Regions from separate parts of the Kitasatospora sp. CB02891 genome, predicted to be linked through region 1. Evidence: riboswitches for the same ligand, from Rfam matches in the RefSeq annotation. Region 1 holds a riboswitch; each other region holds the start of a gene.

Region 1 (5,208 bases):
GTGAGCGAGCCGATCTGGTTGACCTTCACCAGCAGCGCGTTGGCGGTGCCGGTCTCGATGCCCCGGCGCAGGCGCTCCGGGTTGGTGACGAACAGGTCGTCGCCGACCAGCTGGACCTTGTCGCCCAGCTTGTCGGTGATGGCCTTCCAGCCGTCCCAGTCGGACTCGTCCAGCGGGTCCTCGATGGAGACCAGCGGGTAGGCGGCGACCAGCTCGGCGTAGTACTCGACCAGCTCGGCGGCCGACAGGGCCTTGCCCTCGAACTGGTAGGCGCCGTCCTTGTAGAACTCGGAGGCGGCGACGTCCAGGGCGAGCGCGACGTCCTTGCCCGGGGTGTAGCCGGCCTTCTTGATGGCCTCGGTGATCAGGTCGAGGGCCTCGCGGTTGGAGTCCAGGTTCGGGGCGAAGCCGCCCTCGTCGCCCAGGCCGGTGGAGAGCCCGCGCTCCTTCAGCACGCCCTTGAGGGTGTGGTAGACCTCGACACCCCAGCGGACGGCCTCGGAGAAGGACTCCGCGCCGATCGGGGCGATCATGAACTCCTGGATGTCGACGTTGGAGTCCGCGTGCGAGCCGCCGTTGAGGATGTTCATCATCGGGACCGGCAGCACGTGGGCGTTCGGGCCGCCCAGGTAGCGGAACAGCGGCAGGTCGCTGGCCTCGGACGCGGCGTGCGCGACGGCGAGCGAGACGCCGAGGATGGCGTTGGCGCCGAGCGAGGACTTGTCCGGGGTGGCGTCCAGGTCGAGCATGGCCTGGTCGATCAGGCGCTGCTCGGTGGCGTCGTAGCCGACCAGCTCTGGGCCGATCTGCTCGATGACGGCGAGGACGGCCTTCTCGACGCCCTTGCCGAAGTAGCGGTTCTTGTCGCCGTCGCGGAGCTCCAGCGCCTCGAAGGCGCCGGTGGAGGCGCCCGACGGGACAGCCGCGCGACCGGTGCTGCCGTCGTCGAGACCGACCTCGACCTCGACCGTGGGGTTGCCGCGGGAGTCGAGGATCTCACGGGCTACGACGACATCAATGGACGGCACGAGGCATCTCCTAGCGGAAGCGGATGTGTGGTCGTTACGCCCAGAGCCTAGCCGCAGACATGCCTGCGGCCACGCCCGGCCGGGCCCCGTCTCACCGTGTGGCCCGGCTACTCACTGGTAGTTCACCTGTTTGCCCGCCACCGGGCCGTTCCGGACGGCGCGAACTGCTCGGCGCGCGCCCGGAACGGACGGAGCGTCAGCCCGGCCGGCCGACGCTCCGCGGCGTCACATCGAGAGGACCTGCCCGGGGACGATCAGGTCGGGGTTGCCGCCGATCACGTCGCGGTTCGCCTGGAACAGCTGCTCCCAGCCGCCGGACAGGTTCCGCGCGACGGCGATGCCGGACAGCGTGTCACCGCTCTGCACGGTGTACTTCCCGGCGGCCTGCGAGGTGGTGGCCGGCTTCGGGGACTTGTAGCCCTGCTGCGGCTGCTGCGCCTTCGGGGTCTGCTGCTGGGACTTCGGCGTCTTGGTCGTCTTGGTCGACTGCTGCTGCTGCGGCGTGGCCGGGCGCTGCTGCGAGCGGGAGGCGGTGTCCTGGGAGCTGCTGCTGCCGCCCTTGGTCAGGCCGGCCTTGCCCGAGCAGACCGGCCAGGCGCCGGGGCCCTGGGAGGCGAGCACCCGCTCGGCCACCGCGATCTGCTGGGAGCGGGAGGCCTGGTCGGCGCGGGACGCGTACTCGCTGCCGCCGTAGGCGCGCCAGGTGGAGGAGGAGAACTGCAGGCCGCCGTAGTACCCGTTGCCGGTGTTGATGGCCCAGTTGCCGCCGCTCTCGCACTGGGCGACGCGGTCCCAGGTGTCGGCGGGCGCGGCGGCCGCTCCGGTGGCGGACAGCAGGGGCAGGGCCAGGCCCACGGACGCCACGCCTGCGGCGGCGACGACCTTCTCGGCCTTGGTACTACGGCGGTGACGGCCGGAACCGGTGAACAGCATGGGACTTCCTCTCCGCACGCCTGCGAGGTGAGCTGTCGGGTTCGGACCGGGAGGCTGGCCCGGCCGCCGGGGAGCGGGGACGCGACTGCGTCCGCTCCCGGGCGGCTTCACCCCAAGCCGTCGGAACTGCTACGGCGTTCACACCTGGGTCCCCCGCTCCTGTCCGAATTCCTGGTCGGTGTCCCGAGGGCGCGGTGGACAGGACTCGGCGTGCCGCGTTCGGGGCCCACGGCTGCGGGCAGATCGGAGAGTAAGCAGAGCTGATGAGCAATCACAAGCTCATATCACCGGTATCACGCCGAAATTACGGACCTTCACATCTCGTGCACAAACCGTCCATGTATGTCCGCATTCGCCCCTCCAGGGGCGCACCGCGCGCCCCCGGCACGGCAGTTGGCCATCCCGCGCGGGAGCAGGTCGGCCGCGGTCGAAACCGGGGTCAGCGGGGCGTGAAGGAGACCGGGAGCTCCCGCAGCCCGCGCATGATCAGCCCGCCCCGCCAACGGAGTTCGGCCGGATCGGCGGCGAGCTGGAGGTCCGGCAGCCGTGTCAGCAGTGTGCCTATCGCGCGCTGCCCTTCGAGCCGGGCGAGCGGCGCGCCGATGCAGTAGTGGATCCCGTGCCCGAAACCGAGGTGCGGATTGTCCGTCCGGGCCAGGTCCAGGGTGTTCTCGTCGGAGAACCGGGCCGGGTCGCGGTCCGCCGCGGCCAGCACCACCAGCACCGGATCGCCCACCGGGACGTCCACCCCGCCGATGGCCAGCGGCCGGGTGGCGAACCGCCAGGTCGCCAGCTCCACCGGGCCGTCGTAGCGCAGCAGTTCCTCGATGCCGGTCTCCAGCAGGCCCGACTCGCCGCGGGCCAGCGAGTCCTGGAGCAGGGTGCGCTGGCTGGGGTTGCAAAGCAGGGCGAAAAGTCCGTTTCCGACCAGATTGATGGTGGTTTCGAACCCCGCGAAGAGCAGAATGAAGGCCATCGCTGCGGCCTCGTTCTCGGTCAGGTGCTCGCCGTGGTCACCGGCCCGGATCAGGCCGGAGATCAGGTCGTCGCCGAGGTCGGCCCGCTTGCGGTGGATCAGGTCGGCCAGGTAGCCGCGGATCTGCTTGACCGCGCGGCCCACTCCCCCGCGCTTGCCGCCCGTGTGTCGGATCATCATGCCGGCCCAGTCGCGCAGGTCGTCCTGGTCCTCGGCGGGGACGCCCAGCAGGTCGCAGATCGCGTAGATCGGCAGCGGGAAGGCGAACTCGTGGATCAGGTCGGCCTCGCCGCGCTCCGCGAAGGAGTCGATCAGCCGGTCGGTGAGCTGCTGCACCCGCGGTTCGAACTCGGCGACCCGGCGCGGCGTGAACGCCTTCGACACCAGGCGGCGCAGCCGGGTGTGGTCCGGCGGGTCGATGTTCAGCAGGTGGGTCATCAGGTCGGCCTGCCGCTCGCCCGGGATGCCCACCCGGCCGGTGCGGTGCGCCTGCTCGCTGTGGTGCGCCGGGTTCTTGGAGAGCCGGGAGTCGGCCAGCGCCTGCCGGGCGTCCGCGTACCGGGTGACCAGCCACGCCTCCACTCCGCTGGGCAGGGTGGTGCGGTGCACCGGGGAGTGCTCCCGCAGCCAGGCGTACGCCGGATAGGGGTCGGCCGCGAACTCCCAGGTGAAGAGTTGCGGGTGGGCGGCGTGGGGCTGATCTGGCATGTCTTGACCGTATCTGGAACCGCCGTCGCGTGAGTCTGGTCACCTGGCGGGTAATCCCTGTTGCGGAGCGTCGGGGCGAGCCTACGATCCTCCGATGAAGCACAGTGGGCGGCGTGCGGACCGCCCCGGTTTCGCTCTGAAAGGGGAGCAGGCCATGCGAGTAGCCGGTGCAGTGGTCGTCATCGCGGTGCTCGACGGGGGCGAGGGGGGCGACCTGGCCCGCCGGTTCTCCGCCGCCGGAGCCGCCGGCCTGCTCATCGCCGATCTCCGCCCCGGCGTCGCGGAGGACCTGGCGGCCGAACTCGACCGTCCCGGCTGCCCCGTGGTCGGGGTCTCCGGTGACGTCCACCACCCCGCCGACATCGCCGCGCTGGTCGACACCGCCGCCAAGCACCTCGGGCCGATCGACCTGTTCGCCGTCGCCGGCCCGGACGGCGAGCGGGTCGTCCAGCTGGTCGAGCTGCCCGGCCACCTCGCCCCGCTGGCCGAGGTGCTGGCCCTGGTCGGCGAGGCGATCGGCGAGGTCGTCCCGGCGCAGCGCCGCCCGGTCACGGACGTCCCGCTGGCCGGCTGACCTCCGTCAGTCCGTCTCGGGCAGGCCCTCCGCGGTCCGCACCGCCCGGCGGTAGCGCCGGGCCGCGGCCCGCAGGGCCGCGTCCACGTCCACGCCGTGGTCGTAGCCGCGCTGGGCGATCGCCAGCAGCAGGTCGCCGGCCGACTCGGCGGTGAGTTCGGCGGGCAGCTCGTACGGCGCGTCCGGCACCCCGGTGAACCGCGCGCGGCGCACCCGGGAGACCAGCTTCGCCGCGTAGGCCAGCGCGGGCAGGCCGGCCGGCACGCCGTCCAGCACCGATTCGCGCTGCTTCTCGGCGGCCTTCAGCTGCTCCCAGTTGGCCTCCGTCTCGGCGGAGTCCTCGACACTGACGTCGCCGAACACGTGCGGGTGGCGGTACATCAGCTTCTCGACGATGTCGCCCGCCACGTCGTCGATCGAGAACGGGTCCTCGGCGTCCTCCTCGGCGATCCGGGAGTGGAAGAACACCTGGAGCAGCACGTCCCCGAGCTCCTCGCGGAGGGTCGGCCGGTCGTCCTCCTCGATCGCCTCGACCAGTTCGAACGCCTCCTCGACCAGGTACTTCACCAGGCTCCGGTGGGTCTGCTCGGCGTCCCACGGGCAGCCGCCGGGCGAGCGCAGGCGGTCCATCACCGAGACCAGGTCCAGCAGCCGGGCGCCCGGCAGGTCGTACGAACCCGGCAGCACCTCGATCTCCGGGTGCTCGCCGGCCTCCTCCACCGCGATCCGGGCCAGCGCGTCGGTCAGCCCCGGGTCGCCGTCCGGGCTCTCCAGCCACACCGCGGGGGCCTCGGCGAGCAGTTGCCGGGCCAGCGCCGGGGCGGTGCCCCGTTCGACCAGCCGGGGCTCGACGCCGGCGGCGCGCAGCGCGGGCAGCTGCGGGTGGTCGGCGACGCCGACCAGCACCACGGGCGCCGAGCGGAGGGCCTCCCAGGCCGGCCAGCCGAGCAGGCCGGGTGCGACGCGGTGGGTGGTGGTGAGCAGGATCA
Region 2 (5,208 bases), on a different contig from region 1:
CACCTGTACGTCCAGCCGGACGGCGACGCCCGGGCGTACCCGGCGGCGGTGCGGCTGCTGATCGAGTGGCAGCGGGCGGCGCGGCGGCTGAACGCCAAGCGGCTGGAGAAGCTGCGCGAGGAGACCGACTGGCAGGGCGAGGTGCTGGTGGACTCGCTGCTGCTCCGGTCCGACCTGCTGACCTGGCCCAGGCTGTACGCCCTGCTGCTGCGCGCGGACGGCGTGCCGGTGGAGGACCTCGACCGGGTGCGGGGCTGGCTGGAGGAGTTCCGGGCGCTGGACGTCGAGGAGCGCTTCGCCGCGTACGAGCGGGTGCCGGGCGTGGCGCCGGACGGCGGCTGGGGCCCGGAGCGGGCGCTGCTGGTCGGGGTGTCCACGGACGGCGCGCGCCGGCTGCTGGAGCAGGGCCTGATGCGGCGCAGCTACCGCAACCTGGCGGAGCTGACCGCTCGGGGTCTGCCGATGCCGGACGAACTCGCCGGGGAGTTCGAGGAGTTCGAGGAGGCGGTGGCGCAGGCCGCGATCGACCTGTGCGGCGAGTGGACGGTGCCGGGGCTGGCCCGGCTGCTGCTGGAGGAGTTCCCGGAGCTGGCCCCCGAGGTGTACTGAGGATTCCGGCCCGTCGGGTCCGCCGCTCGGAGGACCCGGGGATCGTCCTGGTGATCCATCAGCCGCGGCCGTCCGGACGATCCGCGGGGCGGGGCCGCCGGGCCGGGGTGGAGCCATGGACATCGTGACTCCCGCCGGCGCCGCCGCGGCCGGCCTGCGCCCGTCGTTCCGGCGGGTCGCCGCCCTGGCCGCCGCGTTCTGGTCGGCCGGCTTCGCCCTGGTGCACCTGTACTGGCTGCTGGGCGGCCGGGCCGGGCTGCCGGGCGGCCTGTCGGTGCTGGACAACACGCCGCTGCTGGTGACCGACGTCGTCACGACACCGCTCGCGGCCCTGGCGCTGGTGCGGCCGTGGGGCAGGCGGCTGCCGGCCCGCGGGCTGCTGCGGGCCGCGCGGGGCACGGCGGTGGTGCTGATCGTGCACGCCGCGCCGTCCGTGCCGGACTGGGCGGCGCCGGCGGCGGAGGGTCACCGCCCGGTGGCGGAGCCGGCCGCGACGGCCCGCTTCGCGACGCTGCTGTACGAGCCGTTCTTCCTGGCCGGCGGGGTGCTGTTCGGGTGCACGGTGTTCGGCCGCCGACTCCTGCCGGGAGACGACGGCCGTCGGTGAGCGCGGGAGTTACGGCTGCAGGCCGAGCTGCTGGAGCCAGGGCAGCGGGTCGACCGGGGCGCCGCCGCCGGGGCGGACCTCCAGGTGCAGGTGCGGGCCGGTGACGTTGCCGGTGGCGCCGACCGCGCCGAGCACGGCGCCGGGGGCGACCGGGCCGGAGGCGGTGACGATCCGGGAGAGGTGGCAGTACCAGAGTTCGGTGCCGTCGGGGAGGGTCTGGATGACCCGGTAGCCGTAGGGGCCGGACCAGCCCGCCGAGGTGACGGTGCCTCCGGCGACGGCGGCGACGGGGGTGCCGGTGCGGGCGGCGAAGTCCAGGCCGGTGTGCAGGTGCGCCCAGTGCGAGCCGGCCTGGGCGAAGTGCGCGGTCAGCTGGTAGCCGGCCACCGGCAGGGTGTGCGCGTCCCGTTCGGCCTCGGCCTGCTGGGCGGCGCGCTTGGCCTCGGCGTCCTGGGCGGCGGCGAGCCGGGCGGATTCGTCGGCGGAGGTGCGCTGGCCGTCGGCCTGCTGCTGGATGCGGGCGGCGAGGGCGAGGCCGGGGTCGGCGGCGAGCAGTCCGTCGGAGACCTCGTCGGCGGCGGTGACGGGCACCGGGGCGGCGGCCTGCGCGGGGGCGAGTCCGGTGGCGCTGAGCGCGGCGGTCATCGCGGTGACGCCCAGCAGGGGCGCGCCGGCGCGGGACTGGCGGGGCAGCCGGTGCCGGGCGGCTTCCGGCTCGACCGGGTGGTCGAGCAGCTGGGTGCCGGTGCTCTCGGTGTAGGTCGACGCCACGGGGGCGTGCTCCTTCCTTCCCTGCCGCCGACCGGGTTAGCTGACGGGTTCGGAGGTGGAAGGTCTCCTACGGTCGGGCCCAGGGCCGTCCCGATTCACCCCGGTGGAACGTGGTTCCCCGGCTCCTGGGACGCCCCGAAAGGCGTGCCCAAGTGGATTAGGCGTGGCGCACGGTGCCGCATGGTTACGGCGTTGCCGACCGCGCTGCGTTATCAAACGTTAATCCTATGGACCCCATGATTCCAAGCTCCTCCCGGGAGACGGTGAAGATTTCCTGACGCCCTATGGGCGATTTATGACGATTCACCAGGCCGTACCTGACGGATGGTGACCGCACGGTTGAGTATCCGTACTCACGCCCCGCCCCCGGGCCGGCGCGACCCTGATGCCATGACCGCAACCGTGCCGCACCGGACCACCGCCGCCTACTTCCTGCAGGCCGCCGCCTCCTTCGCGCTGGCCGCCATCGCCCTCACCATCGGGATCGCCTACCTGCCGGTGAGCGCCTGGATGCGCGCCTTCCTGGCCGTCGGCGTGCTGTACGTGATCACTTCCGCGTTCACGCTGGCCAAGGTGGTCCGGGACCGCCAGGAGGAGGGCGCGATCACCAGCCGGGTGGACCAGGCCCGGCTGGAGAAGCTGCTCGCCGAGCACGACCCGTTCAAGGTGGAGAACATCTGACGACCCGGCCGGCCGCCCCCGCTTGACGGCTAAGGCTATTAGCCTTAGCTTTATGGCTATCGGCAGTCGGCCGGGCCTCCAGTGCCCGGCGCACCGCACCCGCCGCCCAGGAGGCCCACCATGAACAGCACCCTCGGCACCACCCGGTACCTCGACGTCACCGGCGGCCGGATCGCCTACGACGACACCCCCGGCGACGGCGTCCCGGTGGTCCTGCTGCCCGGCATGCTCGACAAGCGCGCCGCCTACCGGCACCTCGTCCCGCTGCTGACCGCCGCCGGACACCGGGTGATCACCATGGACCTGCGCGGCCTCGGCGAGTCCTCCACCGGCTTCACCGACCACTCCCCGGCCGCGATCGCCGAGGACCTGGTCGCCCTGCTCGACCACCTCGACCTGCGCGGCGCCGTCCTGGCCGGCAGCTCGTACACCGGCGCCACGGTGGTCCGCGCGGCCGGACTCGCCCCCGGGCGCACCGCCGGGGTGGTGCTGATCGACGCCTTCATCGAGAACCTCCCGCTGAACGGCTTCCAGAAGGCGATGTTCGGGCTGGCCGCCCCGCTGGTCTCCGCGTTCCCGGGCCTGTGGAGCGCGCTGCAGAAGTTCTACTACCCGACCGAGCGACCCGCCGACTTCGACGCCTACCGGGCCGGCCTCGCCGAGATGCTGCGCGAGCCCGCCCGCAAGGCAGCGCTGCGCGGCTACCTCAAGGGCGACTCCGCGCCGGTCGGCTGGTGCGAGGCCGTCGAGGTCCCCGCGCTGGTACTGATGGGCAGCAAGGACCCCGACTTCCCGGACCCCGGGCTGATCGCCGACCGGCAGGCCGCCGCGCTGCGCGGCCGTAAGGTGATGATCGAGAACGCCGGCCACTACCCGATGGCCAGCCACCCGCAGGCGGTCGCCGACGCCCTGCTCCCCTTCCTGAACGAGGTCGCCCGCTGATGGCCCGCGCCGGACTCTCCCCCACCGCGGTGGTGGACCACGCCCTCGACCTGATCGACGCCCAGGGCGCCGAGACGCTCACCCTGGCCGCCGTCGCCGCCAGGGCCGGGGTCGCCACCCCCTCGCTGTACAAGCACGTCGCCGGGGGCCTGCCCGAACTGCGCCGCCTGGTCGCCGTCCGCACCCTCGACGACCTCACCGACCACCTGGCCGCCGCCGTCCTCGGCCACTCCCGCGACGAGGCGGTCGCCGCCCTGCTCACCGCGTACGCCGGGTACGCCACCGGGTTCCCGCGGCGCTACGCCGCACTGCCGCAGGCCCCCGACCCCGATCCGGAGCTCACCGCGGCCGGCGAGCGGCTGGTGAACGTGCTGTTCGCCGTCCTGCGCGGGTACGGCCTGGAGGGGTCCGAGGCGGTGCACGCCGCGCGCACGCTGCGTGCCGTGGCCCACGGGTACGCCTCGTTGACCACGGCGGGGGCGTTCCAGCTCGCCGAGGGCCGGGACGTGACGCTGGAGCGGCTGATCGGGGTCGTGGTCGACGGCCTCGCCGACTGGCCGGGCGGGCGGACGGCGTGACCTGAGGGGGGTCGGGCGCGTTCTACCCGGTATGAAGAAGCGCAGCCTGCTCGCCTTTGCCTCGCTCGCCGTCGGCGTGGTCGCCTCGCTCACCGCGCCCAGCGCGGCGCACGCCACCCACGAGCACGCGGGCGGCACCACCCCGCACACCGACACCCTCTCCGCCCCGGACCGGCCGCTCGCCGAGAACGTCCAGGAGGACGGCACACCCGCCTGACAGCAGCCCCACCTGCGCACACGCCCCCCGTGCGCGCCCCTCCACACCTTTTCGCAACCGGTCCACCACCGTTCTGTCACCACCGGTGCGTAACACTGTCCTTCGGTCGGGAAGTCATACCGCGTAGAGAACTTCCACGGTGTGACCGACAAGCACGGAGGACAGCGCAATGTCGCAGGCGACTCAGCACACCCGCACGGGACTGATCCCGGCCCCGCGGACCGCCCCGGACGGGTCGGCGCCCGTCGCGCGGGCCGTCGAGCCCGGGCCGGAGCGGTGGGGGGCGGTGCTGGCCCGCTGCTCCGCGGTGGCCCGGGGGCTGCGCTCGCTGCGGCCGGTGGCGGCGAAGGAGCAGCCGTCGTACGGCGAGGTCGACGGCCAGTAGTCGTCGCCCGTCGAATGTGACGGAGCGTGAACTCCGGTCGGTCAATGGCATGTTGTCTTCCGGCCATCGACCGGTCGACTTTCGGACATCCGGCCCTGCCGGTTCTGTCCGATATTGGCGCGCTCTGAACAGCAATGCTTCGATCAGTTCATACGGAAGTAGGAAGTCCACCCTAGAATTCGCGCGTGACGACCACTCAATGGTGCTTGGCAGCAGCCGCATTGCTCGCTCTTCTCGCTCTCGCGGCCACCGCTCGGTCCCGCGCCGTCACCCGAACCCTGCGCGGCCGGCTGGCCGACGCCGAGGACGAACTCGCCGCCGCCCGTGACCGGCTGGCCGCCGAGCTGGCGGACCGTCAGGCCGGTGCCGAATCGGTTCTGCGCGAGCAGGAGATGAACGCGGCCACCCACCGCGCCTT
Region 3 (5,208 bases), on a different contig from region 1:
GGCGCGTCCGCGACACCGGGCGCTGCTCCGGACGGGTGAGCGTCCGGGCGGTGGACCGGTGACCCGGCCGCCGCGGCACAGGCAATAGGCTGGAGGCCCGGAACCGGGACCAGCCGAGAGGGACCACTGATGACCATTGCCGCGCCGACCGCCGAGACCCGCTGGCGCTGCACGCTGTGCGGCAACCTCACGCGCTTCGACGTCACCCGGTCCTCCCGGGTGATCGATTTCGTGCACTTCGACCTCGCCGGCGACTCCAAGGTCGAGGAGACCCAGGTGCTCTCCGAGACCGTCGAGTCGGTGCGCTGCCGCTGGTGCAACGCCGTGGACCAGGTCGAGCTGGTGGCCCGCCCGGGCGCCGAGGAGTCCGCGGAGGGCGGCCCCGCGCAGGGCTGACGCACTTCCACCGCCCCGCGTTCCCGTCCGCGCCCCGGACGGGGGCGCGGGGCGGACTCGTCGGCGGGGTGCTGTCGGTGCGGCACGGTAGACGGGACAATTGCAAGCAGCGGCGGACACCAACGCCCCCGGCACCCGCCGGGGCCCGCCCGGACCAGGATCGGAGCCGAGAACAGTGGCGGAGGCAGCGAACGCGCCCACGGGCACGGACGGGACCGCGCCCGCTCCGGTCCGACAGACCCAGGACGCTGGGCCCGTCGAGGCCGCCGAGACCGCACCGGGCGCCGAGGACGGCAACGGCGAGACGGCCGGTCGGGCGCTGCCCGAGGGCGTGCGGCGCCGGGTGGTGGGCATCGCGTCCGACGCGCTCGGCGGCATCGCGCCCGGCGAGCTGCCCGCCGCGCTGCGCCCCTACGCGAAGTTCACCGCCGCCCGGCGGGCCAAGTACGCGGCGACCGCGCTGGCCGCCGCGCTGGAGTCCGACCCGGCGTTCCGGGTGCGGATAGCCGAGCGGCTGCGGCTCGGTCAGCCCGACCTGGTGCGCGCGCTGGAGGCGGGCACCGTGCCGGCCGCCGCCGACCCGATGGACGTGGCGGCCGCCGCCTACCTGGTGCGGCCCACCGGCTGGGCCCGGCTGGTCGAGGAGGCCGGCGAGCAGGCCGAGCGGGTGGACGCCGAGGGCGTCGCCGCGGAGGCCGCCCGGACGGTCGAGAAGCTCCAGGAGGAGCTCGCCGAGGCCCGCGCCGCCGCCCGCGCCGAGCTGGACCGGCACCGCGCCGAGTCCGAGGGGGTGCGCCGGGAGGCCGACTCGCTGCGCAAGAAGGTCCGCTCGCTGGAGGCCGACACCCGCCGGGCACAGGCCGAGAGCCGCCGCCTGGCCGCCGAGCTGGAGGCCGCCCGGGCCGCCGCCGCGGCCGAGCGCGGCGCCGCCGAGGTGGAGGCCCGCCGGCTGCGGCACCGGGTGTCCGAGCTGGAGTCCGCGGTGGAGACCGGGCGGCGCACCGCCCGGGAGGGCCGCAGCGTCGAGGACATGCGGCTGCGGCTGCTGCTGGACACCGTGCTGCAGTCCGCGCAGGGCCTGCAGCGGGAGTTGGCACTGCCGGTGACGGCGCTGCGCCCGGCCGACCTGGTGGAGGCGGTGGAGCCCGGCTCGGCCTCGCCGCACGACGTGGCCCGGCGCGGCCTGGCCGAGGACGATCCGGCGCTGCTGGACCAACTGCTGGCCATCCCGCAGGTCCACCTGGTGGTGGACGGCTACAACGTGACCAAGACCGGCTATCCGCAACTGCCGCTGGAGCAGCAGCGGCTGAGGCTGCTGGGCGGCCTGGCGATGCTGGCCCAGCGGACCCAGGCCGAGGTGACCTGCGTGTTCGACGGCCAGGACCTGGACGTGCCGGTGATCATGGCTCCGCCGCGCGGTGTGCGGGTCCGGTTCAGCCGGACCGGGGAGACCGCGGACGAGCTGATCCGCCGCATGGTGCGGGCCGAGCCGCAGGGCCGACCGGTGGTGGTGGTCTCCGCCGACAAGGAGGTCGCGGACGGGGTGCGCAAGGCCGGCGCCCGCCCGGTGGCCTCGGTGCTGCTGCTGAACCGGCTGTCGCGCAGCTGATCGAGTTGACGGGCGGTCAGCGGCGTTGAAGCGTCCGGAGTGTGTCGGTGTCGTGAAAGGGGGCGGAGAAGCCGATTCGGGAGCCCCCCGGGAGTGGACGCGGGGGTAGGGACTTCACTAGGGTCTGGCGTCAAACCTATATTCCGGACTATCGCCTGATCGGGTGAGTCCAGCAGGAAGAAGGAGCACCGCCGTGGCCTCCCACCGCCGTCCCAAGCAGCCGAGTCGCGCCCGGGTGACCGTGCTGACCGCTGCCGCCGCGACCGCGGTCGCCCTGTCGGCCCAGGTGAGTGCGCACGCCGCGCCGGCCCAGCCGAACAAGGACGAGGTCAAGGCGCAGGTCGACAAGCTGCTGGAGGAGCAGGAGCAGGCCGCCGAGAAGTACAACGGCGCCAAGGAGAAGGCCGACCAGCTGCGCAAGCAGGCCGACCAGCTGCAGGACCAGGTGGCCCGCGGCCAGGAGCAGCTGACCGAGCTGGCCTCCGGGCTGGCGGCGGTGGCCGGCGACCAGTACCGGCACGCGGGCATCGACCCGTCGATGCAGCTGATGCTCTCCTCCGACCCGGACAAGTACCTGGACCAGGCGTCCTCCTTCGACCAGGCGGCCAGCACCCAGGCCGCCACGCTGAAGTCGCTGGAGGACCAGCAGCGCCGGCTGGACCAGCAGAAGCAGGAGGCGGCGACCGTCCTGGCCGAGCTGGACAGCTCCACCCAGGCGCTCAACGACGCCAAGAACGACGTGCAGAGCAAGCTCCAGGAGGCGCAGAAGCTGCTCAGCCAGCTCTCCGCCACCGACCGGGCCGCGATCCTGCGCGGCGGCGGCGCAGCCTCGCGCGGCGCCGACCGGGTCGACCTGGGCAGCCTGCCGAAGGCCGCCGGCTACGCCGGCGTCGCGGTGCAGCGGGCGCTCGACAAGCGCGGCTCGGCCTACGTGTGGGGCGCGACCGGCTCGAGCACCTTCGACTGCTCCGGCCTGATGGTGTGGGCGTACGCGCAGGCCGGCGTCTCGCTGCCGCGCACCTCGCAGTCGCAGGCCGGCGTGGGCACCAACGTGGGCAAGGACTGGCACAACGCGCAGCCCGGTGACCTGGTGGTCTACTACAACGACGCGCACCACGTGGGCATGTACGTCGGCAACGGCATGGTGGTGCACGCGCCGCGCACCGGCGACGTGGTGAAGCTGATGGCCGCGGACACCCTGCCGATCCTCACCATCCGCCGGGTCTGACGGTCCGACAATCCGGACATACGCCCCAGAGGGCGACAACTGACGCGCCGTGACACGCCCGGACGGGTCGAGATTCCACTGTGATCTCGAACACGTCCGGGCGTTGTGTTTTTCGATGGAACGAAGGGAAATGCTGCGCACTGTGCAACGAATCCCTTACGTTCGGTCATTTCCGTAATCGAAATTGACTCAGATTCAGATTTTTTTCGGACAAGGATTTGAACCGATCACGGATCGGTTACTAGGGTCTTGGTTCGACCGCCGCAGAGTCGATCGCCCAAGGGGGGCGACGGTGGGGGTCGCCGCCGAGTCCGTGACGCAGCGGGCGGATCGTCAGAACGAGGTCCGCCGACGGGGATACCCCTGCGGGGGTGCTGTCGAACGGAGCCGGGGAACCACGTTCCCCCGGGGTGAATCGGCGCCGGGCCGGCCGCGACAGCGGTCGGTGAAGCGCTGTAGGGCATCTCTTCCGGCCCGAACCCGTCAGCTCACCCGGTAGGCGGTGTGAGGAAGAAGGAGTCCGCCTTCGTGGCGTCCCATCGCCGTCCCAAGCCCGTCGGCCGTGCCCGGGTCTCGATTCTCACTGCCGCTGCCGCCACCGCCGTCGCGCTCTCCGCGCAGACCGGCGCGCACGCCGACCCGGCGCCCACCAAGGACCAGGTCAAGCAGCAGGTCGACCAGCTCAACGAGCAGGCCGAGGTGAAGACCGAGGCGCTCAACGCCTCCGTCGAGAAGCAGCAGAACCTGCAGAAGCAGGTCACCCAGTTGCAGGACCAGCTGGCCCGCCAGCAGGACCAGGTGACCACCGTTCAGGACAGCCTGGCCAACATCGCCGCCGAGCAGTACCGCAACGGCGGCATCTCGCAGACCATGCAGCTGATGCTCTCCAGCAGCCCGGACGCCTTCCTCGGGCAGGCCGGCACGCTCAACACGGTCGGCGCCACCCAGGCGGACCTGCTGAAGAGCTTCAAGGCCGAGCAGGCCAAGCTGGACGGGCAGCGCAAGGAGGCCGAGCAGAAGCTCGCCGAGCTGGACACCACCACGAAGGCCCTCCAGGCCGACAAGGAGGACGTCCAGGCCAAGCTGGCCAAGGCGCAGGACCTGCTCAACACGCTCACCCAGAAGGAGCGCGACGAGCTCGCCGCGGCCGAGGCCAAGGCCGCCGACGCCTCCCGCAGCCAGGCCGAGCGGGCCTCCCGCGACACCGCCCGGACCGGCCTCGCCGCCCCGGTGCAGGCCCCGGCCGGCTACGCGGGCGCCGCGATGAGCGCCGCGCTGTCCAAGCTGGGCAGCTGGTACTCCTACGGCGCGGCCGGCCCGAGCACCTTCGACTGCTCCGGTCTGATGCAGTGGGCGTACGCCCAAGCGGGTGTGTCGATCCCGCGCACCTCGCAGGCCCAGGCGGGCGCCGGCACCAACATCGGCACCAACATCGCCAACGCCCGACCGGGTGACCTGATCATCTACTACGGCGACCAGCACCACGTCGGCATGTACGTCGGCAACGGGCAGATCGTGCACGCCCCGCACACCGGCGCGCAGGTCCGCTACGAGTCCGCCACCGTGATGCCGATCACCAAGATCGTCCGGATCTGACGGCTCCTTCGAGCGCCCGGCCCGGCACCCCGCACAGGGGGTGCCGGGCCGCACTCGTTCCGGTGTCCGATTCGCGGTCGAATATTCGAGGTTGTCAGGGTTTGGACTGGATCCTTCCGACTCGCTAACCTCTGGCCCGGCCCCCCGTGCGGACGGCCGCCCGACCGGCGGGCGGCGGCGGAGGCCGGCCGCAGGAACGGAGTCGTCGCACGTGTCCGTGCACCGTCGCCCCCCACTGCCCGGTGTCCAGCGCCTCGCCCGCGCCCTGGCGCTCACCGCCGCCGCGACCGGCGTCCTCCACCTCGGCGTCGCCCCGGCCGGCGCCGCGCCGACCGACCCGCCCGACCGCGCCGACGTCAAGGCGCAGGTCGACCAGCTG

The links. Region 1 has a riboswitch for cyclic di-AMP ahead of CG736_RS26845 (transglycosylase family protein). Riboswitches for the same ligand answer to the same signal wherever they lie in the genome.
Region 2: it holds a riboswitch for cyclic di-AMP, as region 1 does, so the genes downstream of both, CG736_RS27910 (M23 family metallopeptidase) here and CG736_RS26845 (transglycosylase family protein) in region 1, are expected to answer to the same signal.
Region 3: it holds a riboswitch for cyclic di-AMP, as region 1 does, so the genes downstream of both, CG736_RS10920 (C40 family peptidase) here and CG736_RS26845 (transglycosylase family protein) in region 1, are expected to answer to the same signal.

Annotation. Positions count from the first base shown of each region.
Region 1 covers NZ_NNBO01000014.1:21,182-26,389, reverse strand. The annotation lists gene eno (phosphopyruvate hydratase) at 1-1,028, opposite strand, end outside; gene CG736_RS26845 (transglycosylase family protein) at 1,254-1,961, opposite strand; cyclic di-AMP (ydaO/yuaA leader) riboswitch at 1,965-2,148, opposite strand; gene CG736_RS26840 (cytochrome P450) at 2,401-3,645, opposite strand; gene CG736_RS26835 (SDR family NAD(P)-dependent oxidoreductase) at 3,800-4,219, shown strand; gene CG736_RS26830 (MazG family protein) at 4,226-5,208, opposite strand, start outside.
Region 2 covers NZ_NNBO01000015.1:21,112-26,319, forward strand. The annotation lists gene CG736_RS27900 (hypothetical protein) at 1-609, shown strand, start outside; gene CG736_RS27905 (DUF3995 domain-containing protein) at 725-1,216, shown strand; gene CG736_RS27910 (M23 family metallopeptidase) at 1,226-1,987, opposite strand; cyclic di-AMP (ydaO/yuaA leader) riboswitch at 1,998-2,161, opposite strand; gene CG736_RS27915 (YiaA/YiaB family inner membrane protein) at 2,378-2,668, shown strand; gene CG736_RS27920 (alpha/beta fold hydrolase) at 2,789-3,610, shown strand; gene CG736_RS27925 (TetR-like C-terminal domain-containing protein) at 3,610-4,188, shown strand; gene CG736_RS27930 (hypothetical protein) at 4,220-4,405, shown strand; gene CG736_RS27935 (hypothetical protein) at 4,575-4,790, shown strand; gene CG736_RS27940 (sensor histidine kinase KdpD) at 4,976-5,208, shown strand, end outside.
Region 3 covers NZ_NNBO01000003.1:477,576-482,783, forward strand. The annotation lists gene CG736_RS10905 (hypothetical protein) at 130-396, shown strand; gene CG736_RS10910 (NYN domain-containing protein) at 572-2,005, shown strand; gene CG736_RS10915 (C40 family peptidase) at 2,199-3,233, shown strand; cyclic di-AMP (ydaO/yuaA leader) riboswitch at 3,596-3,751, shown strand; gene CG736_RS10920 (C40 family peptidase) at 3,762-4,829, shown strand; gene CG736_RS10925 (NlpC/P60 family protein) at 5,041-5,208, shown strand, end outside.